3 regions of the Streptomyces sp. NPDC008317 genome follow, and region 3 is predicted to be linked to each of the others. Evidence: riboswitches for the same ligand, from Rfam matches in the RefSeq annotation. Region 3 holds a riboswitch; each other region holds the start of a gene.

Region 1 (3,265 bases), on a different contig from region 3:
GCCGCCGCTGAGCTGAGCCACCCACGGGCCGGGCCCGGGAATCCCCCTCAGGGGAGTCCCGGGCCCGGCCCTTCGGCGTCCGCCGTCCGCAGTGCGGGCAGGGAGCCGTCGGGCCCCGCGGCGCGGATAGGCTGAGCGCGCAGTTCCCCATCCCACCACCAGGAGCGTGGACCATGAGCGTTGTGACCCCGGCAGGCGGCGAGAGTCCGGCGACGCGGTCCTGGCCGGACGTGCTGACCACGCTGCTGGCAGGGCGGAATCTGGGTGGGGACGACACCGCGTGGGCGATGGACGCGATCATGCGCGGCGAGGCGAGCGACGTGCAGATCGCCGGGTTCGTCGTCGCGCTGCGGGCGAAGGGGGAGACCGTCGAAGAGGTCTCCGGCATGGTGCGGTCGATGTACGCGCACGCGAACACCATCGAGGTGCCCGGCGCGACCGTGGACATCGTCGGCACCGGCGGCGACCGGGCGAAGACCGTCAACATCTCCACCATGTCGGCGATCGTGGTCGCGGGCGCCGGGGCGAAGGTCGTCAAGCACGGCAACCGCGCCGCGTCCTCGGCCAGCGGCGCCTCCGACGTCCTGGGAGAGCTCGGCGTCAATCTGCAACTGACGCCGCAGCGGGTCGTGGAGGTCGCGGAGGAGGCGGGCATCACCTTCTGCTTCGCGATCAAATTCCACCCCGCGCTGCGCCACGCGGGCACCGCCCGGAGCCAGTTGGGGGTGGCGACCGTCTTCAACTTCCTCGGCCCGCTGACCAATCCGGCCCGGGTACGGGCGCAGGCCACCGGGGTCGCGGACCCGCGGATGGCGCCGATCATGGCCGGCGTGCTGGCCGAACGCGGCTCGTCCGCACTGGTGTTCCGCGGTGACGACGGCCTGGACGAGCTGACCACCACCGCCACCTCCCAGGTGTGGGTGGTGCGCGACGGCAAGGTGGAGCAGACCGCCTTCGACCCGCGGGACGTCGGCCTGCCCCTGGTGCCCGTGGAGGCGCTGCGCGGCGCCGACGCGGCCCACAACGCGGACGTCGCCCGGCGGCTGCTCGCGGGCGAGACCGGGCCCGTACGGGACGCCGTGCTGCTCAACTCGGCGGCGGCGCTGGTGGCCCTGCGGCCCGGCAGCGGGCCGTTGGAGGAGCAGATCGCGGCCGGTCTGGTGACGGCGGCCGAGTCGATCGACTCGGGCGCGGCGGCGGCGACGCTGGAGCGGTGGGCGGCGGCGAGCAACGCGTAATCGCCACTGTGGCGGAATTCGGATAGGTCCCCCGGGGACCGAGCACACGACGCTGTCCAATTTCTGGACGGCGTCTTGTGCGTTCGGCGCCTTGTGGCAGAATGCTGTCCAGGTCACGAGTGACAGCGTCAAGGCCCCGGCTCGCTGTCCGGCAACCCTCCGTCCGAGGCGGGGTGCCCCGGGTGATGACCAGGCCGTGAGCAGCGAGGCTCATGGCAAGCCGGACTTGGGGAGTTCTTTCATGAGCAAGCGAATGCGATAGGGCCTGTCGGCCCGGTTCCGCCGTTCCGCCTTTCGTTCGACGTTTCCATCCCGCGCTTCTGTACCGCGAGCCATTCCTTTTCGGCTTCAGATGTGCGGTGATTTCGCCTGCCGTAATCCGGGAGATCGCCATGACTGTGTCCATCGCTGCCACCGACCGTGAGATTTGTACCCCGCTGCCCGTTCTGGGCCGGGACGTCCTCGTGCCGCTCGTGACGGGCGGCGAAGTGACGTACGCCGCGCTCGACTACGCCGCCAGCGCCCCCGCGCTCCAGCGGGTGTGGGACGACGTGGCCGCCTACGCCCCCTACTACGGCAGCGTGCACCGCGGCGCCGGCTACCTCTCGCAGCTCTCCACCGACCTGTTCGAGCAGAGCCGGGTCACGGTCGCGGAATTCCTCGGCTGTCGGGCCGAGGACCAGGTGATCTTCACCCGTTCGACGACCGACTCGCTCAATCTGCTCGCCGCCGTCATCCCGGCGGGCACCCACGTCTTCGTCTTCGAGACCGAGCACCACGCCTCGCTGCTGCCGTGGCAGACGCGGGACGACGCGCGGGTCACCGTCCTGGGCGCGCCGCGGACGCCCGAGCAGGCCGTCGCCGCGCTCGACGTGGCCCTGCACGGCGCCCCCAAGGGGCCCAAGCTGGTCTGCGTCACCGGCGCCTCCAACGTCACCGGTGAGCTGTGGCCGGTACGGGAGCTGGCCGCCGCCGCGCACCGGCACGGCGCCCGTATCGTCCTGGACGCCGCCCAACTGGCCCCGCACCACCCGGTGGACATCGCCGCGCTCGACGTCGACTGGGTCGCCTTCTCCGGCCACAAGCTGTACGCGCCCTTCGGCTCCGGTGTCCTCGCGGGCCGCGCCGACTGGCTGCGCGAGGCCGAGCCGTACCTCGCGGGCGGCGGCGCCAGCCGCAAGGTCGCGCGGCGCGCGGACGGCGGAGTCGACGTCGAGTGGCACACCACCGCGGCGCGGCACGAGGCCGGGTCGCCGAACGTCATCGGCGTCTACGCCATCGCCGCGGCCTGCAAGGCGCTGACCGAGGCCGGGTTCGACCAACTCGTCACCCGTGAGCAGCGGTTGCTCGCCCGGCTGCGGGAAGGGCTCGCCTCCGTGCCCGAGGTGCGGGTGCTCTCCCTGTTCGGCGAGGACGCGCCCCGGGTCGGCGTGCTCTCCTTCGTCGTCCAGGGCTGGAACAGCTCGCACTTCGCCGCCGCGCTCTCCGCCGAGTACGGGATCGGTGTCCGCGACGGTCTCTTCTGCGCCCACCCGCTGGTGCGTACGCTCCTCGGCGCCGAGGGCGACGACCCGGGCGAGTGCGGCGCTCCCGAGGCCGCGCCCGGCGAGCGCGTCCTCAACGCCATCCGCGTGAGCTTCGGCGCGGGCACCCCCGAGGAGCACGTCGACCGCTTCGTCCACGCCGTCCGCACCCTCGTGCGCGACGGCGCCCAGTGGAACTACCGCACGGAGGACGGCCGCTGCGTGCCGGACAGGCGCTAGCGCCTGTCCGGCCGAACACGAACGGCGCCTTCGGTGCGGGACTCGATGGCCTTCAGGACGGCGATCATGTCCGCGGCCGGGTCGGTGGCGGCGGTCTCGGTGAACAGGGCGAGGCAGGTGTCGAGCAGGGGAGTGGCGGTGGCGGAGGCGCGGGCGGCCTCCGCGATGAGGCGGTTGTTCATGAGGACGTCGGCGGCGGCGGCCTGGACGGTGAAGTCGCGGGCGAGCAGCTTGGGGGACTTCATACGGGAGACGCCGCTGGCC
Region 2 (3,265 bases), on a different contig from region 3:
GTCGGGCCGGTGGTCGGTGCCACCGCGTCCAAAGTCTTCAGTCCGTCGCCGGTGTTGAGGACGACGGTCTCGGCGGCCGGGTCGAGCTGCCCGGTCTCGATCAGCTTCTTCAGCACCCCCACGGTCACCCCGCCCGCGGTCTCCGCGAAGATCCCCTCGGTGCGCGCGAGCAGCTTGATCGCGTCCACGACCTGCTCGTCGTTCACGTCGTCGACCGCGCCACCGGTCCGCCGGGCGATGTCCAGCACGTACGGGCCGTCCGCCGGATTGCCGATCGCCAGCGACTTGGCGATGGTGTCCGGCTTCACCGGCCGCACCACGTCGTGCCCCGCCTTGAACGCCGCCGAGACCGGCGAGCAGCCCTCGGCCTGGGCGCCGTAGATCTTGTACGGCTTGTCCTCGACCAGGCCGAGCGCGATCAGCTCGCGCAGGCCCTTGTCGATCTTGGTGAGCTGGGAGCCGGACGCGATCGGGATCACCAGGTTGTCGGGGATGCGCCAGCCGAGCTGTTCGCAGATCTCGTACGCCAGGGTCTTGGAGCCCTCGCCGTAGTAGGGCCGCAGATTGACGTTGACGAAGCCCCAGCCCTCGCCGATCGGGTCGCCGATCAGCTCGGAGCAGAAGCGGTTCACGTCGTCGTACGAGCCCTCGATGCCGACCAGTTCGCCGCCGTAGACCGCGGCCATGACGACCTTGCCCGCCTCCAGGTCGTGCGGGATGAACACGCAGGAGCGGAAACCGGCGCGCGCGGCGGCGGCGCCGACGGCGCCCGCGAGGTTGCCGGTGGAGGAGCAGGAGAGCGTGGTGAGGCCGAAGGTGCGAGCGGCCTCCAGGGCGATGGCGACGACGCGGTCCTTGAAGGAGTGCGTCGGATTGCCGGAGTCGTCCTTGATGTGCAGGCCGCCGGTGATGCCCAGTTCACGGGCGAGGTTGTCGGCCTTGACGAGCTTGGTCCAGCCCGGGTGGAGGTTGGGCTTGTCGGTGACGTCGGCGGGGACCGGCAGCAGCGGCGCGTACCGCCAGATGCTGGTGGGTCCCGCCTCGATCCGCTTGCGCAGCGACTCGGGGTCGCCGAGCGGCAGGTCGTACGCGACTTCGAGGGGCCCGAAACACTCCTCGCAGGCGAAGATCGGGCTCAGCGGGAAGCGGGTGCCGCACTCCCGGCAGGACAGCGCGGAGGCGGGTCCGAAGGGGGGAGTGCTGGTGCTGTCGTGGGTGCTGGCGACGGTCTGCACAGCCATGATGGCGAGGCCCTTTCTCCTCATCTTCCTTGTGACGTACGTCGCCACAAGACGGAATTGGCACCTTCCCCACCGTGTGACCTCGCGGTCGGCGGGAGGGTTGCCGGGGCTTCAACGGGCCGTTCCCTCTGCCCCTCTGGATGAGCGGTATGGCGCCTGCCCGCCTTCTGTGCGGCGGCGACGCGTTTGTCCCGCGCTACGACCCCCGGCATGCGGCGGTCATACGCGTTGTTCAAGACTGTAACCGACAAGCGTGACAGTTGAGATAGTCGTCCGAACGGCGAGATGGCCGCTGGGGCGGCCGTCCGGCTGGTTTCTGAGGGCTCCCACCGTACGAAAAGGGGACGGGATCGTGCTCGATGAGGTGGAGCGGTGGCTGGAGCGGCGGTCCTGGTCCGCCGCCGACCGGCCGCTCGACCTGCTGCTCGCCGCGAAGCGGGCCGCGGGGCCGCAGGGCACGGTCAGCGTGGTGCTGCCCGCGCTCGACGAGGAGGCGACGGTCGGCGAGATCGTGGCGACGATCCGCCGCGACCTGATGACCGACGAGGTGCCGCTGGTCGACGAGCTGGTCGTGGTCGACTCCGGCTCCCGCGACCGTACGGCGCAGGTCGCGGCGCGGGCCGGGGCGCGGGTGGTGCAGCGCGACGCGATCCTGCCGCGGCTGCCCGCGCTGCCCGGCAAGGGTGAGGTGCTGTGGCGGTCGCTGCTGGTCACCCGCGGCGAGATCGTCTGTTTCGTGGACGCGGACCTGCGCTCGTTCGACTCGCGCTTCGTGTCGGGGATCGTCGGGCCGCTGCTCACCGAGCCGGACGTGGAGCTGGTCAAGGCGATGTACGACCGGCCGCTGGAGACCGGCGGCGCGGTGGTGCCGGCGGGCGGCGGGCGGGTCACCGAGCTGGTCGCCCGGCCGCTGCTCAATCTGCACTGGCCGCGGCTGGCGGGCTTCGTCCAGCCGCTGGGCGGGGAGTACGCGGCGCGGCGCTCGCTGCTGGAGCGGCTGCCGTTCCCCGTCGGGTACGGCGTGGAGCTGGGCATGCTCATCGACGCCCTGTCCCTGGCGGGGCTCGACGCGCTCGGGCAGGTGGACGTGGGCGTCCGGCACCACCGGCATCAGGACGGGCAGGCGCTCGGGCGGATGTCGGCCGCCATCTATCGCACGGCGAGCCTGCGGCTGTCCCGGGCGCCCCTGGTCCGCCCCCGCCTCACCCAGTTCCACCGGGACCCCTCCGGGGGGTTCACCCCGCTCACCCACCCCGTCGACGTCGACGAACGCCCGCCCATGGCCCACCTCCCCGAATACCTCGCCCGCCGCGCCGCCTGACGGCTCCCCCGCCAGGCGCCCGCGCCGCCGGGGCCGCGGGGCTGACCGGCGCGGTCTCCTACGGAGCAGGAGGGTCCACGACGTTTGGGGCGGAGCCCACGCGGCTAGGCTGGCGGCATGGTCGAAACGCGTGCGGCACGGATTCTGGTCGCTTCGAATCGGGGGCCGGTTTCGTATGCGCTGGGGGACGACGGGGAGCTGAGCAGCAGACGCGGCGGCGGCGGCCTGGTGTCGGGCCTGAGCGCGATCGGACCCGAGGCGGACGCGGTGTGGGTGTGCGCGGCCCTGGGCGAGGGCGACCGTGAGGCGGTACGGCGCGGGGTCGGCGAGCCGGGCGCCCGGATGATCGCCGTCGAGGAGAGCGTCTTCGAGGCCGCGTACAACGACATCGCCAACTCGGTGCTGTGGTTCGTCCACCACCTGCTCTACCAGACGCCGTTCGAGCCGCTCTTCGACGAGGACTTCCGCGGCCAGTGGGCGGCGTACCAGGCGTACAACGAGGCGTTCGCCGAGGCGCTGGCGGAGGAGGCGGCGGACGGCGCGCACGTCCTGGTGCAGGACTACCACCTGTCGCTGGTCCCGGCGCTGCTCCGGGCCCGCCGCCCCGACCTGCGGATCGGCCACTTCACGCACACCCCGTGGGCGCCGCCGGACTACTTCCGGCTGCTGCCCGACGACATCGCCGCAGAACTGCTCGAAGGCA
Region 3 (3,265 bases):
GAGCGCTGGCCGGGGCTCGTCGCGGACACCACCGCGCTGTTCCACCCCGAGGCCGGGCGGCTGCACGCCGACGACGCGGTGGCCGCCTTCCAGCAGGCCGCGCGGGCCAAGGGCGCGACCGTACGGCACGGCGTCAAGGTCAGCGCGCTGCGGCGGCGCGGCTCGGGCGCCGAGGTGGTCACCGCGCGGGACGAGGTGATCGCCGCGGACGCCGTGGTCGTGGCCGTCGGCGGCTGGGCGGCCCGCACGCTCGGCCAGGTCACCGAGGGCCCGCCGCCGCTGCGCGTCACCCAGGAGCAGCCGGTGCACTTCCCCGCCCCCGACGCGCCGGACTGGCCCGCCTTCATCCACCACGGCGGGGCCGGTATCGACGAGGCCGCGGGCGTGTACGGCCTCGGCAGCGCCGACGGGGTGAAGGCCGGATTCCACGGGATCGGCCCGGTCGTGGACCCGGACGACCGGGACCGCACGCCCGATCCCGTGGTCCTCGGCAGGCTCCAGGAGTACGCCGCCCGGTGGCTGCCCGGTGTCGATCACACCCGGCCCACCCCGGTGACCTGCTTGTACACCACGACCCCCGATCATGACTTCGTGATCGACCGTGTGGGACCTTTCACCGTCCTCGCGGGATTTTCCGGGCACGGATTCAAGTTCGCATCAGTGGTCGGCGAAATCGCCGCCGACCTCGTGGACGGCCGTCCGGGGTCAGGACGGTTCGCGATCGGCCGTCCGTACCGCCCGGCGACAGCGCAGTGACGGCGACGCGCCGTACGACAGCAGAACGGAGAGTCACGGCGACCATGTCGACCAGCCTTCAGCACCCGCAGCAGCAGCCCCAGAACCCCGGACCGACCGGCGACCAGGTCTTTCCCGCGTCGCCGCACCCTCTGGACAACCCCGCCTGGGCCGCGCTGACCGGGGCGCACCGCCATCTCGCGCAAGTCGTCGGCTCCGCCGCGCGCTACCCGGAGGACGTCTCGCCCTTCGTGGCGCTCGCCGACCCCGCCGATCCGGCCGCGTGGGCGGACCTCGCCGCCCTCATGGGTCCCGGCGCGACCTTCGCGCTGGCCGGCGTCCCGGCCACGCCCGACGGGTGGCGCAGCGAGTGGGGAGCCGAGGGCGTGCAGCTCGTCGGGACCGACGCGCTGCTGGACGAGGCCGATCCGGAGGCGCGCCCGCTCGGCCCTGCGGACGTACCGGAGATGCTGGACCTGGTCGAGCGGACCAAGCCGGGTCCGTTCAGGCAGCGCACCATCGAACTGGGCGCCTACTACGGCATCCGCCGCGACGGAAAGCTCGTGGCCATGGCCGGTGAGCGGCTGCGGCTCGACGGCTGGACCGAGATCAGCGCCGTGTGCACCGACGACGCGTTCCGCGGCCAGGGCCTGGCGTCCCGGCTGGTGCGGCACACGGCGGCCGGGATCCGCGGCCGGGGCGACCGCCCGTTCCTGCACGCGGCGGGCAGCAACGTCAACGCCATCCGGCTCTACGAGTCGATCGGCTTCGCGCTGCGCCGCACTACGCACTTCCGGGGCGTACGGGTGCCGGGCGGCGACGGCGACGCGGAAGGCACCGGCGGCGCGGGCGAATGAACGCCGGTGACGGACACCGGTGACGGACGCCATTGCGCGGGACGGTATCCGCGAGATAGCGTCGAATTCAGGTGATGAGTGTCAGCGACAAGCCCTGGCTGGCTGACCGGCAACCCTCCCTCGCGGCGGGGTGCTCCAGGTGACAACCAGGCGGGTCCCGACCGGACCCGCAAGCGCGACTCCGGTACGGCCCCCGGCCGTACCGCCCGGACGGGGGTGACGACAGTGCGAGCGGACTTCGACCGCGCCGACGTGCGCACCCTCGTCCCGCGCGGACCCGTCGTGCATCTGTACGGGCGCCAGCACATCGATCTCCAGCGCGTCGCCGGCGCGCTCTGTTGCGCCTGATCTGACCCCGCCGACGCGACCGCCATGGGGCGGCCGTGTCCTCCTCCGGTCGATCAGGAAGGCACTTCGCCGTGTCCGCACACCCGTCATCCCTGTCCTCCTCCGCCTCCCCCGAGCCCGCTTCATCACCTTCGTCCGTTCCGTCGGCGTCCGCCGCCCGTCCGCCGCTGCACCTCGCGGTCGCCCTGGACGGCGCGGGCTGGCACCCGGCCGCGTGGCGGGAGCCGGACGCGCGACCCGGCGAACTGTTCGACGCCGCCTACTGGGCGGACGCCGTGACCGAGGCCGAGCGCGGCCTGCTGGACTTCGTCACCATCGAGGACTCCCTCGGGCTCCAGTCGACCGGGTACGGCGACCCCGACGAGCGCACCGACCAGGTGCGCGGCCGGCTGGACGCCGTGCTCATCGCGTCCAGGGTCGCCCCGCTGACCAGCCACATCGGTCTGGTGCCGACCCTGATCGCCACGCACACCGAGCCGTTCCACCTGTCCAAGGCGATCGCCACCCTGGACTACGTGAGCGGCGGCCGGGCCGGGCTGCGCATCCAGATCTCCGCCCGACAGCACGAGGCCGCGCACTTCGGCCGCCGCGAATTCCCGCCGTTCCGCATCGAGGAGTACGACCAGCCGCACGTCCAGGACCTGGTCACCGACCTCTTCGACGAGGCCGCGGACTACGTCGAGGTGCTGCGGCGGCTGTGGGATAGCTGGGAGGACGACGCGGAGATCCGGGACGTGGCCACCGGCCGCTTCGTGGACCGCGACAAGCTCCACTACATCGACTTCCAGGGCCGCCACTTCGGCGTCAAGGGCCCCTCGATCACACCGCGCCCGCCGCAGGGCCAGCCGCCGGTGACCGCGCTCGCGCACGCCACCGTGCCGTACCGGCTGGTGGGGCGCGCCGCGGACATCGGCTATGTGACCCCGCACGACGCGGGGCAGGCGGCGGCGATCGTCGCGGAGATCCGCGCCGAGCAGCGGGCCGCGGGCCGGGAGGCCGAACCGGTCCATGTCTTCGGCGATCTGGTGGTCTTCCTCGACACCGACCGCGCGGCGGCCGAGGCCCGCAGGGACCGGCTGGACGCGCTGCTCGACCAGCCGTACACCAGCGACGCGACCGTCTTCGCCGGGACGCCCGCCGAACTGGCCGACCTGCTGCTGGAGTGGCAGGACGCCGGGCTGACCGGTTACCGGCTGCGGCCGGCGGCGCTCGGCCACGACCTGCCCGCGATCACCCGCGGCCTGGTGCCCGAGTTGCAGGCGCGCGGCGCCTTCCGGCGCGCGTACGAGGCCGGCACGCTCCGCGGCCTGCTGGGGCTCGCGCGC

What was found. A riboswitch is a leader RNA that binds a small molecule or an ion and turns the genes downstream of it on or off. The one in region 3 is predicted to bind S-adenosylmethionine.
Region 1: another riboswitch for S-adenosylmethionine. It lies ahead of ACFY9V_RS06570 (aminotransferase class V-fold PLP-dependent enzyme); the one in region 3 lies ahead of ACFY9V_RS24510 (putative leader peptide).
Region 2: another riboswitch for S-adenosylmethionine. It lies ahead of thrC (threonine synthase); the one in region 3 lies ahead of ACFY9V_RS24510 (putative leader peptide).

Annotation. Positions count from the first base shown of each region.
Region 1 covers NZ_JBIBFQ010000002.1:335,778-339,042, reverse strand. The annotation lists gene trpD (anthranilate phosphoribosyltransferase) at 174-1,238, shown strand; SAM riboswitch class IV at 1,350-1,466, shown strand; gene ACFY9V_RS06570 (aminotransferase class V-fold PLP-dependent enzyme) at 1,631-3,001, shown strand; gene ACFY9V_RS06565 (NAD(P)-binding domain-containing protein) at 2,998-3,265, opposite strand, start outside.
Region 2 covers NZ_JBIBFQ010000006.1:429,930-433,194, forward strand. The annotation lists gene thrC (threonine synthase) at 1-1,241, opposite strand, end outside; SAM riboswitch class I at 1,259-1,388, opposite strand; gene ACFY9V_RS22100 (glucosyl-3-phosphoglycerate synthase) at 1,594-2,562, shown strand; gene ACFY9V_RS22105 (trehalose-6-phosphate synthase) at 2,680-3,265, shown strand, end outside.
Region 3 covers NZ_JBIBFQ010000007.1:424,420-427,684, forward strand. The annotation lists gene ACFY9V_RS24500 (FAD-dependent oxidoreductase) at 1-756, shown strand, start outside; gene ACFY9V_RS24505 (GNAT family N-acetyltransferase) at 801-1,592, shown strand; SAM riboswitch class IV at 1,663-1,774, shown strand; gene ACFY9V_RS24510 (putative leader peptide) at 1,809-1,940, shown strand; gene ACFY9V_RS24515 (LLM class flavin-dependent oxidoreductase) at 2,108-3,265, shown strand, end outside.